DNA from 2 places in the Anaerostipes caccae L1-92 genome. Region 1 is predicted to be linked to the other one. Evidence: predicted binding sites of a transcription regulator. Region 1 holds the regulator's gene; the other holds the start of a gene.
The links. Region 1 encodes Rex, which represses fermentation and respiration genes when NADH is low (regulators of the CRP and FNR family bind a similar motif). Its sites were predicted from a motif close to ATTGTTAANTANTTAACAAT; they were not measured.
Positions count from the first base shown of each region.

Region 2: ANCC_RS05855 (enoyl-CoA hydratase-related protein) is a predicted target of Rex. The motif match lies at 3,668-3,687, and genes of this name have one in related genera.

Region 1 covers NZ_AP023027.1:2,015,769-2,023,798, reverse strand. The annotation lists gene ANCC_RS09955 (ABC transporter ATP-binding protein) at 1-178, opposite strand, end outside; gene ANCC_RS09950 (MerR family transcriptional regulator) at 251-994, opposite strand; gene ANCC_RS09945 (glycosyltransferase family 2 protein) at 1,141-2,157, opposite strand; gene ANCC_RS09940 (ABC-F family ATP-binding cassette domain-containing protein) at 2,225-4,135, opposite strand; gene ANCC_RS09935 (redox-sensing transcriptional repressor Rex) at 4,288-4,947, shown strand; gene acpS (holo-ACP synthase) at 4,964-5,326, shown strand; gene ANCC_RS09925 (bifunctional ADP-dependent NAD(P)H-hydrate dehydratase/NAD(P)H-hydrate epimerase) at 5,323-6,804, shown strand; gene alr (alanine racemase) at 6,788-7,954, shown strand.
Region 2 covers NZ_AP023027.1:1,198,237-1,206,266, forward strand. The annotation lists gene ANCC_RS05845 (GntP family permease) at 1-1,153, opposite strand, end outside; gene ANCC_RS05850 (acyl CoA:acetate/3-ketoacid CoA transferase) at 1,180-2,739, opposite strand; gene ANCC_RS05855 (enoyl-CoA hydratase-related protein) at 2,761-3,537, opposite strand; gene ANCC_RS05860 (acyl-CoA dehydrogenase family protein) at 3,859-5,001, shown strand; gene ANCC_RS05865 (MarR family winged helix-turn-helix transcriptional regulator) at 5,207-5,620, shown strand; gene ANCC_RS05870 (M18 family aminopeptidase) at 6,071-7,339, shown strand; gene ANCC_RS05875 (YoaK family protein) at 7,354-8,030, shown strand, end outside.

The sequences.
Region 1 (8,030 bases):
TTCCGCTGTCTGACGTCTTTGTGCCTAAAATGCATTCAATCGTTGTACTCTTGCCTGCGCCATTGGCCCCGAGCAGGCCAAAAACCGTTCCGCGCTTTACGGACAGACTGATATTGTCTGCCGCAGGCGTTTTGTTGTAGGTTTTACATAATTTTTCTGCTTTGATCACTTCATTCATGAAGGATACCTCCTTGTTTTATTGTAAAAAAAGAATACCACCAACGGAAACATTGGTGGTAAAGTGGAGGGTTTAAGAAAATTGTTTTTTCATTCTTTTCAGTCTGTATATCATTTCCAAGGCATTATTCTCGGCTGTGAGCAGAGAAGTAATCAGTTTGTCGCACACCGCAATAATTTCGTCATCTTTATTGGGAGTATCCAAAACTTCTTTGATATCAATCCCGGGATTTTTTGACAGGTGCCCAAGCAGACGCAGAATGGATTCCAAAGAATAATTTGCACACCTCAAGGAGCGAATAATTTTGAGCCTCTGTATATCCTGACTCGTATATATGCGGTATCCATTCTGCCTGCGTTTTACAGTCAAAAGGCCGTTCATTTCCCAATTTCTCAGAGCATCCATAGAAATGCCGAGATACCGGGAGACTTCCCTGCGTTTCATGGGATGGGTATGCTCCTGTGATCCGCCGGCTAAAATTTCTGTTACGATTTCAACTGCCTCTTCGGCATTGGCGTGTTCCTTTCTGATCTGTGCCAGGTATTCTTCTGCCAGTACCAGAGCCCTGGAAAAATCACAGGATGCCGATGTTTTTACGATCTGAACAGCCTTTTTCCTCAGCCCGTTCTGCAGAACCTCCATTTGAAAAGCCAGACGGGCCAGCCGGAACTGTTCGATATGGAGATCGGTAAAAATACGGTATCCATTGTTCTGCCGTTTTGGTTTTGGGATCAGCCCCGCTTCTTCGTACAGCCGGACAGTATTGGGATGAATTCCTATGAGTTTTGCAACCTCAGATGTTTTATAAGTTTTCATGTAAAAACCTCCATTCATAGCTTTAGAATAACACAGATCAGAAGTATGGTGATATAGTGGAGGGTTTTGTGTTCCATGTACCAATGTTCTTACAGAATAAAAAATGACATTGGTTTGATGGTTTCCAATGTCATTTTTCGATTGATTTAATTAAATCCAATAAACTTCCGTGCTGCTTTGTAAGCTGCGATGACAACTTTCCGGCCTCCGTAGCCCGGGAGGTTGACGGCATTTCCAACAAGAGATCCCCGGATCTGACGGTATAGTTTTGTGTTTTTCGATTTCAGGTACTTCCAGAGTTCCTTCTTCATCTGAAGATGCTCCGGTATGCCGGATTTGATGGCAATGACAGATGATACCGTCATGATGATGCTCAGATAGTGTTTCATGTAGCGGTATAACGGCTTGTTTACCAGCTCAAAGCTGCTCATATAATCGATCATGGCTTTGGTGACAAAAAACTGCTGGTCGATCCGTTTGATCATATTGGCTTCATTGACAGACTGATCGTCCCTTCCGATGAAGTAGCGGTAAAAATTTACATCCAGATAGTAAATCGTCTTCACATATGGAAGCGGTTTGAAAACGTAAAGGTTGTCTACATAAAAAGTATGTTCCGGCAGGCACAGACGGCACTCATGGAGAAGAGAAGTACGGTAAATGACGGAATGCATGAGAATGTACTGACTCAGAGGAAATCGCTTTACATCATCCCAGGTAAAAATCTGTTCAACCGGGATCGTATGGCGGTAATGAATCACGGTTTTTCTCTTCACACCCTGTTTCTCATAGACATAGTTTGACATAAACATGTCTATAATGGTTCCCTGGCGGTAAAAGGTCTCTAATTGATTGAAGATTTCCTCATAGGCATGTTCGTTTACCCAGTCGTCACTGTCCACCACCTTAAAATAAATCCCTTTGGCATGAGCAATACCAGTGTTTACCGCACCGCCGTGGCCTTTGTTCTTTTGATGGATCGCCCGGCAGATACCGGGATATTTGTTTTCATATTCATCGGCGATCATGCCGGTATTGTCCGTGGAACCATCGTCTATGATGAGGATCTCAACTTTGTCTCCTCCGGTCAGCAATGTATCTATGCAGTGTCTCATATATTCCTGGGAATTATAACACGGCACAGCAAACGATATTAATTTCATTTTGTAACCTCCTAAAAATGGTACTTAGTCTATTATAACAAATTTTTGTAAAAATACCATGGCATTTTTACTCGGTTTCTTCTGACAGGGTCTCCCATTCTTCATAAAGGGTTTCCAGATGTTCCTCATTCCGGACTTTGGCAGCGGAGAGTTCCAGCAGCTTCTTTGTGTTGACTGCGTTCTCCGGCAGGCACATTTCTTCGTCAAGCTTTGTGCTTTCCGCTTCCAGTTCCTCGATTTCCTGTTCTATTTTTTTCAGGCGGTTTTCTCTTTTCCGACGCTTTGCGTCTTCTTCCTTTTGCTTCTGCCAGCTCAGCTTCGTATCGGATACAGACTCAGTTTCAGCGTTCTGTACCTTTTTCGTGCCTTCCTTCTCCTTTTCGATAAGATAGTGCTGGTAGTCGCCCGGATAAGAGTGCAGACCGTCTTTCGAAGAGAGTTCCAAAATTCTTGTGGCTGTCTTGTTGATAAAATAGCGGTCGTGAGACACGTAAAGAACCGTGCCTGTGTACTGGGACAGGGCGGATTCCAGGATTTCTTTGGAGTGAATGTCCAGGTGGTTGGTAGGCTCATCAAGAATCAGAAAATTGGCATGGGAAAGCATAAGTTTCGCAAGAGATACCCGTCCCTTTTCACCGCCGCTTAAGGAAGAAACAAGTTTAAAGACATCTTCTCCTTTAAAAAGGAAAGCAGCCAGTGTATTTCTGATTTTTGTGTTGGTCAGTTCCGGAAAGGAATCAGATATCTCCTCGAAGATTGTCTTATCCGGATGCAGGTTGTCCTGTGCCTGATCGTAATATCCGATGGAAACTTGGGAACCGAGCTTAATCAGTCCTTTGTTTTTGGCCATTTGTTTGCAGATGATTTTTAACATCGTAGTCTTGCCGGTTCCGTTGGCGCCGATCAATGCCACGCGCTCACCGCGGAATATTTCAAAATTTATATCGGAAAACAGCATATGCGGCCCGAAACTTTTTTCCAGATGTTCCACCGTTAAGACATCGTTTCCGCTGATCACCGACGGTTCGATGGCAAAGCGCATTTTTCCGTCGACTTCCACAGGCTTTTCGATCACATCAATTTTGTTCAGCATCTTTTCACGGCTCTCTGCCCGGCGGATGGATTTTTCCCGGTTAAATTGTTTTAGTTTTTCAATGACCGCCTTCTGGTGACGGATCTCCTGCTGCTGGTTTTCGTACTCCTTCAAGCGGATTGCCTTTACCTGATCCCTTTTTTTAATAAAAGAAGTGTAGTTGCCGTCAAAGAGCATCGCGTGCCCCGACTCAATCTCCATGACTTTGTTGACGATCTTGTCCAGGAAATACCGGTCATGGGAGACCAGGATGACAGCGCCCTCATAGTGGCTTAAATAGGTTTCCAGCCACTGGATCGAATCTACATCCAAATGGTTGGTAGGCTCATCCAGGAGAAGGATCTCTGGCTTCATCAGCAGGAGTTTTCCGAGAGCGACCCTTGTCTTTTGTCCTCCGGACAGAGTCTCGATTTTTTTTTGAAAGTCTTCCTCTTGAAACCCGAGTCCTTTTAAGATTCCTGTGATCTCACTTTTATAAGCAAAACCGTTTTTCTGTTCAAATAAATGAGTGGCCCTGGTGTATTCCTCCATCTTTTCTTCGAGCTCTGTGCCGCTTAAATGCTTCATCATATGCTCCAGAGAGCGGAGTTTTTTGTCCAGTTCGATCACATCCTGTTTTATGGTCAAAAGCTCTTCATAAATGGTGCGGGAAGAAGTATGGTCCTGATGCTGTGCGAGATAGCCGATATCGGCGTCCTTCTTTTTGTGGATCTCCCCGTCATCGGGTGTCATCTGATCCATGATGATCTTGAGCAGGGTGGACTTTCCGGCACCGTTTAAGCCGATGACGGCAAGCCGGTCCTTTTCATTGATATGAAAGGAAATTCCTTTCAGGACTTCCTGGTCGACAAATGTTTTATGTATATTCTGACAAGATAAAACCATAGTGCACTCCTTCAAAATTTCTAAGCTGTAAAAATTCTTTATAAGCATAACATAATTTCTGAAAAAACGCACTGAAAAGTTTGACAGATATTAGACAATCTTATATAATTTATTTAATTTGAGTAGTTAATAAAATAAGTGGGAGGGTAATAATGTCATCAATGGATAAGAATATATCACCGGCAGTTATAAAGAGATTACCTAGATATTACCGTTATTTGGGGGCTTTGAAAGCAAAAAATATTACGAGGATCTCATCCAAAGAGCTGAGCGAGAGGATGAAAGTAACTGCATCCCAGATCCGGCAGGACCTGAATAATTTTGGAGGTTTCGGGCAGCAGGGATACGGCTACAATGTAGAAAATCTTTACGTGGAGATCGGAAAGATTCTGGGACTTGACAAAAGCAATCAGATGATCATCGTCGGTGCCGGCAATCTGGGGCAGGCATTGGCCAATTATCAGGATTTTAACAATAACAGCATTGGTTTTCAGGTGATTGCGCTGTTCGATGTGAATCCGAAGCTGATCGGCATCACGGTGCACGGAGTGGAAGTGCACGATATTGACGATATGGAAGAGTTTATAAAGAATCATGAGATCAAGATTGCAGCCCTCACGCTTCCGCAGGACCAGGCGCCGAAGATTGCCAAAGATCTTGTATCGTGGGGCATCAAAGGATTTTGGAACTTTGCCCCTGTGGATCTCACGCTGCCGGACAGTGTGACCGTGGAGAATGTCCATTTGGCAGAAAGCCTCATGACGCTGACTTACAATATTCACAGCAGGGAAGACAGCGAAGGCGCGGAGTAAAGACGGGAGGAACGCCATGATTGTCGGTATAGGAACTGACCTGATAGAAATCGGGCGGGTACAGAAGATGGTGGAGAGAAAGAACCGCCTGAGCCGGATTTTTTCAGAAGAGGAACTGGCATGCGCAGGTTTAAACAGTACGACTCTTGCTGGTAATTTTGCAGTTAAAGAAGCCGTTTCCAAGGTATTTGGAACCGGCTTCTTCGGATTGGAGCCCTATGAGATCGGAGTGTTTCGGAATTCAAAAGGAGCACCTTATGTGAAACTCACAGGCAGAGCCGAAAAAATGGCATCAGATAGGAAGATTACGAAATTTCATGTGTCGGTTACGAACACAGGGGGGCTGGCACAGGCTTTTGTCATAGGAGAGTGTCTATGAAATATGTTTTAAAAAATCAGGAAATGCAGGATGTTGATAAGGAGACCATACAGAAGATAGGGATTCCTGGCCTGGTGCTGATGGAGAGGGCCAGCGAAAAAATTGCCCGAAGGCTCATGGAAACAGTCAGAAAAAATAACAGGATACTTTCTGTGGCAGGATGCGGAAATAACGGGGGAGATGCGCTGGCTGCGGCCAGAATCCTTCTGGAAGAAGGGTATTCAGTGGATTTTACAGTCGTAGGGGATCTGTCTCAGGCATCCGCAGACTTAAAGACGCAGTACGATATCCTTGCACGGCTTGGATATGAGCAAAAAGAAGAGATAGATTATGAGGATTATGACTGGATTTTGGAAGGACTGTTTGGCGTAGGCCTTTCCAGAGAGGTATCGGGGACATACCGTACTGCTGTGGAAAGGATTAATGGAAGCGGAGCTAAAGTCATGTCAGTCGATATTCCCTCCGGAATCAGCGGGGATACGGGAAAAGTCCTCGGATGCGCCGTAAAATCAGACGCTACGGTGACCTTCGGCGGTCCCAAGGCAGGACATCTGCTCTATCCGGGAAAAGAATATGCGGGCCGGCTGTATGTAGAAAAGATCGGTTTCTTTGATTCTGTTTTGAAGAAACATGCAGGGGGCTTCACATACGATAGGAAAGATTTAGAAAGACTTCCGGGCCGTTTTGCGGATTCTCACAAGGGCACCTATGGAAAAGTCCTGATCATAGCAGGAAATGAGACGATGTCTGGGGCTGCTTATTTTTCGGCAAAGAGTGCCCTGCGCATGGGCAGCGGACTGGTAAAGGTGATCTCCTGCGAAGCCAACCGTCCGATTCTGCAGTCCATGCTTCCGGAAGTGCTGTTCGGGACATATGAGGATGTAAAAGATGCCCTCGAATGGTGTGACTGTATCTTATTCGGACCCGGAATGGGAGTCTCAGAGCGGACCAAAGAATTATTAGAAGAAGTTTTACAGCGCGGAACGAAGCCTCTTTTGCTGGATGCGGACGGCCTGAATACGGTCAGCCGTTATGGAATGGAGATCGATCATCCGGGAGGGTGCGTTTTCACACCGCATCTTCTGGAAGCTGCAAGGCTCCTTGGAATATCCGCAGAGCAGGTGAAAGAAACTCTGACGGATGCGGGACAGAAGCTTTCGGACAGATTCCGCGCCACTGTTGTGCTGAAAGATGCGGCAACGCTTGTAGTGTCAGGCAGCCGGCCTGTTTATTATAACAGCAGCGGAAACAACGGAATGGCCACAGGGGGGAGCGGCGATGTCTTAAGCGGCATGATCGCAAGCCTCCTAGGGAGAGGCATGGAATGTTCTGAGGCTGCCGCCCTTGGTGTCTATATCCATGGGCTTGCAGGAGACCATGCCGCAGAAATTTCTGGACACAACAGCATGCTGGCATCAGACATCATTGAGTCAATCAGCAGTATTTTAGGAGGAATCAGCGATGAATCAGTATTATAGGGTATACGCAGCCATTGATCTGGATGCGGTCTGCCATAATATCAGTGAGATAAAAAAACTTGTGGGGCCGGATACAAAGATTATGCCGGTGATCAAAGCCGATGGCTACGGACACGGGGCGGTCCCGGTGGCGAAGGCATTGAATAAGATCGGCGTCGACGGTTTTGCGGTGGCGATCATTGAGGAAGGGATCGCTCTGAGAAAACAGGGAATCACAAAACCGATCCTAATTCTCGGATATACTTCGGAATATCAGTATGCTTCATTGATCCAGCATGAAATTGAACAGACGGTATTTTCTTATGAGATGGCGGAGGCGATCTCTAAATTTGCAGTTACAATGAAGAAGGAAGCCAGGATACATATCAAAGTGGATACCGGAATGAACCGGATTGGTTTTAAGCCCACGGAGGAATCGGTCGGGCAGGTACAGCGTATTCAAAAACTTCCTAATATTAAAATTCAGGGAATTTTTACGCACTTTGCATGTGCGGACGAGGAGGACAAGACATCGGCCAGATACCAGAAGGAACTGTTTGATCAGTTTGTCTCAAAGATTGAGGAAAAAGGGATCGAGATCCCGGTCAAGCACGTCTCCAACAGCGCAGCCATTATGGACCTCCGTGAATGTCGTATGGATATGGTCCGTTCCGGCATCATCACCTATGGGCTGTATCCCTCCGAGGAAGTGGATAAGTCAGCCATTGATTTAAAGCCGGCACTTTCCCTGATCAGTCATGTGATCCATGTAAAAGAAGTGGGGCCGGGAGAAGGAGTCAGCTATGGCTCCACGTTCGTTACGGACAGAAAGACCAGAATCGCGACGATACCGGTAGGTTACGCTGACGGCTATCCGAGGGCCTTGTCTTCCAGGGGAAGGGTCATAATCCGGGGACAGTATGCGCCGATCATAGGAAGGATCTGCATGGATCAGTTCATGGTGGACGTGACCGATATTGAAGGAGTCAGCGTCATGGACCGGGTTACCCTGGTAGGGACAGAGGGAGATAAAAACATTTCGGTGGAAGAGGCGGCAGATCTGGCCGGTTCCTTTAACTATGAATTTGTCTGCGGGATCGGAAAAAGAGTTCCAAGAGTATACTTTCAGGACGGGAAGGCAAAAGAGGCAGTGGACTATCTGGAAGACTGAGAAATTCTAAAGCCGGACGGAAATCGTCTGGAAAATAGGATTAAGTTGAATACTTCTGAAAGAAATGTCAATACTC
Region 2 (8,030 bases), 820 kb from region 1:
AAGTACCGGCTGCGATGGCGGAAATCCTGTGCACATAAGGCAGCGGGATTCCCATTTTAATATAGGTAGACTTCAAAGCATTAAAGGCAACCCCCATACCGCCGGAAGCAGAGCCGCAGGCTCCTGCACAGACAGCCACGGTGATCATTACAAACACCAGAGGAGGCATGCTCATGTCTTTCAGAGCGGCAACCAGGTCGGTAAAGCCCTGAGTTTTCTGTACAACGCCTCCAAAACCTACAACGATTGCAGTATTTAAGATAGCAACGCCGGAGTCAGAAGCACCTTTGTTAAATACGTTGATCCATTCGTTGATGCCCTTGACTCTGTTAAACATCAGAATGGTAGCCAGGGCTACACCTGCAAATACAGATGTCTCCACAGGAAGCTTCACGATGTTGAAGAGCACCAGAATGAGCACAATCGGAAGGACAGCGATAGCAACGTGGGGAAGATTTTTATCTTCATCGATGGCCATCTCTTCTTCACTCAGCTGATATTTTAAGGACTTATCGATAAAACGATATCCCTTTTTCGTAAACTTTCTTGCCCGCATTTCCAGCCAGACAAAAATCATGATAAACATAGCCGCAGTCGTGATCAGAGATGGAACAAATGCGGCTGTTGCCGGTGTGCCAAGGTTATCCATGGCAATGACATTCTGAATAGAAGGAGAACCGGGACCGCTCATGGACCAGGTCCAGCATCCGGCAGAGATTGCGGCCGGGATGAGCCTTCTTGTAAGATTCGCTTCCTTGAATAAGTTTAATGCGATTGGATAGATAACAAAAAATACAACGAAGCCACTGACTCCTCCAAAGGTCAAAAGACCGGTGATGATCATGATGATCGGTGCCACGAATTTTCCGCGGCAGAGCCCTGCGATCGCTCTGGCTATGGATTCTGCGGCTCCGGTATATTGATAAACGGAGCCGAACAGTGCGCCGACAAAGAATACGAGAAAATACTTTGTCACGTAGTCGGATGCTGCAGGCATAAATGCATTTTTCAGCGAGTCCAGGATTGGAAGCTTAGAGCAGATGACCACGAAGATCGTGACAAGGGGAGCCAGGATCAGGGCACTCATCTGTTTAAAAGCTAAGACTCCGAACAGGACAATCGCCAGGACTAAGACTAAGATTTGTAAATTCACAAAAACCCTCCTTTATTTGTGGATTGCTAATCGTGTTTCAGACCCATCAGCTCATCTCTGAAAATTCTTTCATCCATAAGCTTTGGCGTACCGTCCATTTTAGGAGTGAATCCCATATGGTCGATGATCTGTGTTTGGATATCGATGCCAGGGGCAACTTCTGTCAGATAGACACCGTCTTTTCTCAGTTCAAAGACAGCGCGCTCTGTGATATAGAGAACCGGCTGGCCGACTTTATTTGCGTACTCGCCGCTGAACGTAATCTGTTCAACTGTATCCAGGAACTTGTTGGATTTTCCTTCCTGGTCAACGACAAGTTTTCCGTCTTTTACCGACGTTTTTAAACCGCCTGCAGTAAAGGTTCCGCAGAAGTAGCAGCGTTTTGCATTCTGAGTGATGTTTACAAAACCGCCGCAGCCTGCGATCCTTGGACCAAATTTGCTGACATTGATGTTTCCGTCTTTGTCCGCCTGTGCGAGGCCTAAGAATGCATAGTCGACACCGCCTCCATCATAGAAATCAAACTGGTACGGCTGGTCTAAGATACACTCGGGATTGACGGACCCTCCGAATTTGGCTCCTCCCTGAGGCACACCGCCGACAGGTCCCGCCTCTACGGTCAGAGTCATGTAATCTCCGATGCCTTCTTCATTGGCAACCATAGAGATATATTCAGGAATACCGATGCCTAAGTTGACTACGGTGTTTTCTGTCAGTTCCATGGCAGCTCTCCGTCCGATGATCTTTTTTGCGGAAAGAGGAGGATACTCAAGGCTGCTCAAAGGAATACGGAAGTCTCCGGTCATAGCACCGTCATAGTCGCATCCCACGCACTGTTCGTGGTCTTTCATGTCTTCTGCTTCCACGACTGCATCCACATAGATTCCCGGGATCTTGACCAATTTTGGATCTAAGGTGCCGTCTGCGACGACCTTTTCCACCTGTACTACAATTTTTCCGCCGCTGTTCTTCACGGCCTGAGCCATGGTTGTGACTTCCGTTGTACAGCATTCATGGGAAAGTGTCACGTTGCCGTGTTCGTCAGCATATGTACCCCGTATGAATCCGATGTTCAGCGGAAAAGATTTATATAATAATTTCTCTTCTCCTAAGATCTCGATCACATCTACAATGTCCTCGGTCGTAATGTCATTCAATTTGCCGCCTTCAATGCGCGGGTCGGCAAATGTATTTAATCCAACATGAGTGATCACGCCGGGTTTATGACCGGCGATGGCACGATAGAGCTGTGCCAGAGTGCCCTGGGGCAGATTGTATCCTTCGATTTTATTGTCAAGGACCAGCTGTCCAAGCGTCGGGACCATGTTCCAGTGTCCGCCGATGACACGTTTGGTCATTCCTTCATGGGCAAAATGATCCGCACCGCTTCCGTCACGGTTTCCCTGGGCAGCAGCGTAAAATAAAGTCAGGTTTTTCGGAGAACCGGTTTCCAAAAATCTTTTTTCCAGAGCCTTTGTAAGGGCTTCCGGCATTCCGCTGGCAACAAATCCGCTGGTAGTGACGGTTGTATTATCTTCTACCAGGGCAGCTGCCTGATCTGCTGTAATAATCTTAACTTTTCCCATAGTTTATCTCCTTCATTTATTTTAGAAATCTTTTAAATCTGCTTTGCGTTTCTCAAGGAATGCGGTCATGCCTTCTTTTTTGTCTTCCGTAGAAAATGCCAGTCCGAATAAGTCTGCCTCTAATGTAAGTCCGCTGCTTAAATCGGTATCCATGCCTGTGTTGATCGCTTCTTTTGCAAGAGAGATGGCATAACTTCCTTTGGACATGATCTTTGCTGCCATCTTTTTGCAGTAATCAATCAGTTCTGTCTGAGGAACTACCTTGTTTGCAAGTCCGATCCTGTAAGCCTCCTCAGCATCGATCTGGTCACATGTAAAGATCAGTTCTTTTGCACGGCCTTTTCCGACTAAGCGGGAGAGACGCTGTGTTCCGCCGAATCCCGGGAGAATTCCTAGTCCTGTTTCCGGCTGTGCGAATCTTGCGTTTTCTGCGGCTACACGGATGTCACAGGCCATGGAGATTTCACATCCGCCTCCGAGTGCATATCCGTTGACTGCGGCGATCGTTACCTGAGGCATTGTCTCTAATTTAAGGAATGCTTCTTTTGCCAGCAGACCCATCTGTCTTCCTTCTGCAGGAGAGGCATTGACCATTTCAGAAATATCGGCTCCGGCCACAAATGATTTTTCACCTGATCCTGTAAGGATAACAACTCTGATGTCCTTACGGCGGGAGATCTCGGAAAAGCACTGGTCTAATTCTGCTAATGTCTCACTGTTTAAGGCGTTTAAAGATTTTGGTCTGTTGATTGTAACTACTGCGATCTCGTTTTCTACTTCCATTAATAAATTGTTCATTGTAAATCCTCCTTGAAATAACATATACATTGCACTTGATCAGCTCTTGTTAGAAAATTAACATATTGGCGTACAAATATTTGGGATACAAAATATTATTTATGCTTCTAATATGGACTATTTTTGGTTGCTTGTCAATGGTTTATCAATATGTTTTATTTAAATTGTATAATTATATAAAAAAATATAAAAGTTTATTGACAATATGCACAAGGAGTGATATATTTAGCTTACAAAATATTGGCATACAAATATAGGGAAATAAAATGGTACATTTATGTTAAGTTTATAGTCTATTTTGGGCGAAAGGAGTAATTATTTATGAATTTTGAGTTAACCGAACAGCAGGCAGCCATTCAGGAGACAGCAAGAAACTTTGCTCAGACGGAGTTACAGCCGGGAGTGTTAGAGAGAGATGCCAACAGTGAATTTCCGGTAGATCTCTATAAGAAGATGGGAGATCTTGGACTGATCGGACTTCCTTATCCGAAAGAAGTCGGAGGCCAGGGAGCCGATTACCTGTCTTATGTATTGGCAGTGGAGGAGGTCTCTAAAGTAGATGCTTCTGTGGGGATTTCATATTCTGTATCCACTTCCTTATATGGAGGAAGTATTATGAATTCTGACGCTCCGGTCGAGAAAAAGAATGAATTTCTGGCACCGGTATTGTCAGGACAGCATTTCGGATCTTTCGGTCTCACAGAACCGAATGCGGGATCTGATGCAGGAGGATGTGTCACAGTTGCGGAAAGAGACGGAGACGAGTACATATTAAACGGTATGAAATGCTTCAATACGAACGGGCCTTTAGCCGATTATACGGCGGTGTATGCCCTGACGGAACCTGAGAAGAAAGCCAAGGGACTGTCCTGTTTCGTGGTGAAGAAAGGAACTCCCGGATTTTCAGTGGGCAAAGTGGAAGATAAGATGGGAATCCGCTCCGCACAGGTTTCAGAGATGATACTGGAAAACGTACGGGTGCCGGCAGAAAATATGATCGTTCCTTCCGGAGACGGATTTAAACTGGCGATGAAGACTCTGGACGGAGGCCGTATCGGTGTTGCTGCACAGGGACTTGGAATTGCAGAAGGTGCATTTGAGATTGCAAAAGAATACTTAAAGACGAGAGAACAGTTTGGCAAACCATTATACAGAAACCAGTATCTTGCATTTAAGATGGCGGAACTTGAAATGGAAATTGATGCCGCAAAACTAATGCTTTACAAAGCGGCTACGGACAAACAGGAAGGAAGATCCTATTCCATTCCGGCAGCAAAGGCAAAATACCTCTGTACAGAGGCGGCCATGCACGTGACAACAGAGGCGGTGCAGATGCTGGGCGGAAACGGATATATGAAGGGTTACCATGTAGAACGTATGATGAGAGACGCTAAGATCACTCAGATCTACGAGGGAACCAACGAGATCCAGAAGCTGGTTGTGAGCGGAGCGATTTTCAGATAGTATGATTTTGGAATATGAATCCTAAGTTTTCAGGGATGTCATTTATGGCATCCCCATTTTTATGTTTCGTAAGAATGATGAAAAGCCTTAAAATAATAGTTTGTCTTCTTGACAGAAGTTTTTGTAACAGATATGATGAGATATATAGCATGCAAACAATTTGAAGTGTCTGCATGCAGTTTTGTGTAGGAGGGACAAGGAACCGATGGAATTGAATCAATGTATCAACTATCTTTTGACCACCGCCCAGCACGCGGTGTTTCAGGAGATGAGCGCACAGCTTTCAAAATTTGATGTGACTCCGGTTCAGTACGGTGTGATGTACTGTCTTTGGGTGAAAAAGAAAAACAGCCCGAAGGAGATCGCAGAAGAACTGAGGCTGGAAAACTCTACAATCTCAGGTGTTCTTGAGAGAATGGAGAAAAAGGGATTGATCAAGAGAAAAGTCAGCAAAGAAGACCGGCGTTTTGTAGAGATTATATTGACGGATAAGGGGAATGACTTGGAAGAACCGATTCTCGAAACAGTGGAAGAGGTCAACAGAATCGTACTGAAAGATATGGGACAGCAGGAACAGGAAGCACTGAAGGAATCCTTAAGGCACCTGGCGGGAATCTGATTGCTAAGAATTTTATATCGAAAGAATATGCAGCGGAAAGGTGTCTTTCTGGCTGCTATTTTTTTGTTCTATTAAGGGTATGGGGAATCAGATAATTTACATTTGAAGTTGATTGGCATATAATAGGGCTTAATTTAGAAGTAAAAATGCATTGACTTGATCAGATGAGACAGGGGGTTATAGTAAAATGGACAGTTATAGATTATATACAATTGCTGTGATTATTGTTTTAATGCTAAGTATATATATACAGATAAAACTATTAAACATGAAGAAGGGATTTGGATATATAATTCCGGCATCCATTGTTTTGATAGTTTTTATGATTTGGGCAGGAAATGAGTTTCAGGCTATAAAATGTTTGCCTGTTACAATTATTTTATTATTTTTTTGCCTGGTAAACTTATTTTTTGTTTTTATAAAGAAGAGATGCTGAGAAGGAGGCAGAACATGTCAGATCAGATTAACCGGCAGTTGTTTCAGTTTATTGAAAAGAGTCCGTGCAGCTATCACGCTGTGGAACAGATAAAGAGAGAATTGACAGAAAATGGATTTACGGAACTGAGGGAGCAGGAGGCATGGAAGATAGAAAAGGGCGGTAAGTATTTTACCAGCAGAAACGGTTCTTCGTTGGCTGCTTTCTGTATACCGGAGAAAAAATTAAAAGGGTTTCATATTACCGCATCCCATACGGACTCACCCGCTTTTAAGATCAAAGAGAATATGGAATTACAGGCAGAAAAGCATTATACAAAATTAAATACCGAAAAATATGGGGGAATGCTCATGGACTCCTGGCTTGACCGTCCGCTCTCTGTGGCAGGAAAAATTATTGTGGGAGACGGGGAAAAACTTACGGAAAAGCTGATTCATATAGAGAAAGATCTCTTGATGATCCCAAGGCTTGCGATCCATATGAAAAGGGGAGCAGAGGATGACGCACTGAACCCTCAGATTCATATGCTTCCTGTCTTGGGGGACCAGACAGCCGAAAAGACATTTATGCGGACAGCTGCATCCGAGGCAGGTGTAAATGAAAATGATATTCTCGGTACAGATCTTTACCTGTATAATCGGATGCCGGGAACTGTATGGGGAGCAAACGGCGAGTTTATGTCGGCACCGAGGCTCGATGACCTTCAGTGTGTATTCGCATCTTTGCAGGCTTTTGTCAACAGTGAGGGCAGAGAGTATATGAATGTCTTTTGTGCGTTTGACAATGAGGAGGTCGGCAGCGAAACAAAACAGGGAGCCGGATCTACATTTTTAGAAGATGTTCTGTGGCGGGTAAATGAGGCGCTGGGGAGAACCGGGGAGCAGTACCGGATGGCCGTGGCGGAGAGCTTTATGATCTCTGCGGACAATGCTCATGCGGTACACCCAAACCAGCCCGGAAAGGCAGATCTTACGAACCGGCCGTATATGAATGAAGGAATTGTAATCAAGTACAGTGCCAATCAAAAATATACGACGGATGCATACTCCGGTGCGATGATGAAACATATCTGTGAAAAAGCCGGAGTTCCTTATCAGACCTTCCACAACCGTTCAGACTTGCCGGGAGGCTCCACTCTCGGAAATATTCTGACGGGCAGTGTATCGTTAAAAGCCGTGGATATCGGCCTTGCCCAGCTTGCCATGCATTCTGCCTATGAGACGGCAGGAGCCAGGGACACAGAATATATGATCAGGGCTCTTCAGGAATTTTACCGCGGTTAAGGGAGGCAGATTCAGTGAAACAGCATAAGAAAATCCAGATGTCCGAGGCTTTTCAGCTGGGTGCCGTTTTGGCAGTTGTCGGGGGATTTCTGGATGCGTACAGTTATCTTTTCAGAGGCGGAGTGTTTGCCAATGCCCAGACCGGAAATATCGTACTGCTGGGCATCAGCCTGCAAAAAGGAAAGTGGCAGGGGGCTGTCCATTACGCCATCCCCATTCTGGCCTTTGCGGCCGGAGTCATTGTGGTGGAACTCATTAAGAAGTATTTTAAACAGTATCCTAAAATCCATTGGAGACAGATCATTGTCATGATCGAAGCGGTGATGATCTGCCTGGCTGCCTTTATTCCTTCGGGAGAGGCGGATATGATCGCCAATGTGATCATATCCTTTGTCTGTGCCATGCAGGTGGAGACATTTCGGAAGGTACACGGAAATGCCTATGCGACGACCATGTGCACAGGAAACTTAAGAAGCGGAATGGAAATCCTGTTTCAATATTTCCAGACGAAAGACCGGGAACTGCTGAACAGGAGCCTGAAATACTTTGGGATTATTTTGTTTTTTATAGTAGGTGCGGCAGCAGGCACGGCGGCAGGAAATGTGCTTTCTCACAATGCCGTTTTGATCTGTTCTGCACTTCTTCTGGCAGCATTTTTCATGATGTTTATGGAGACAAAGAAAATTAAATA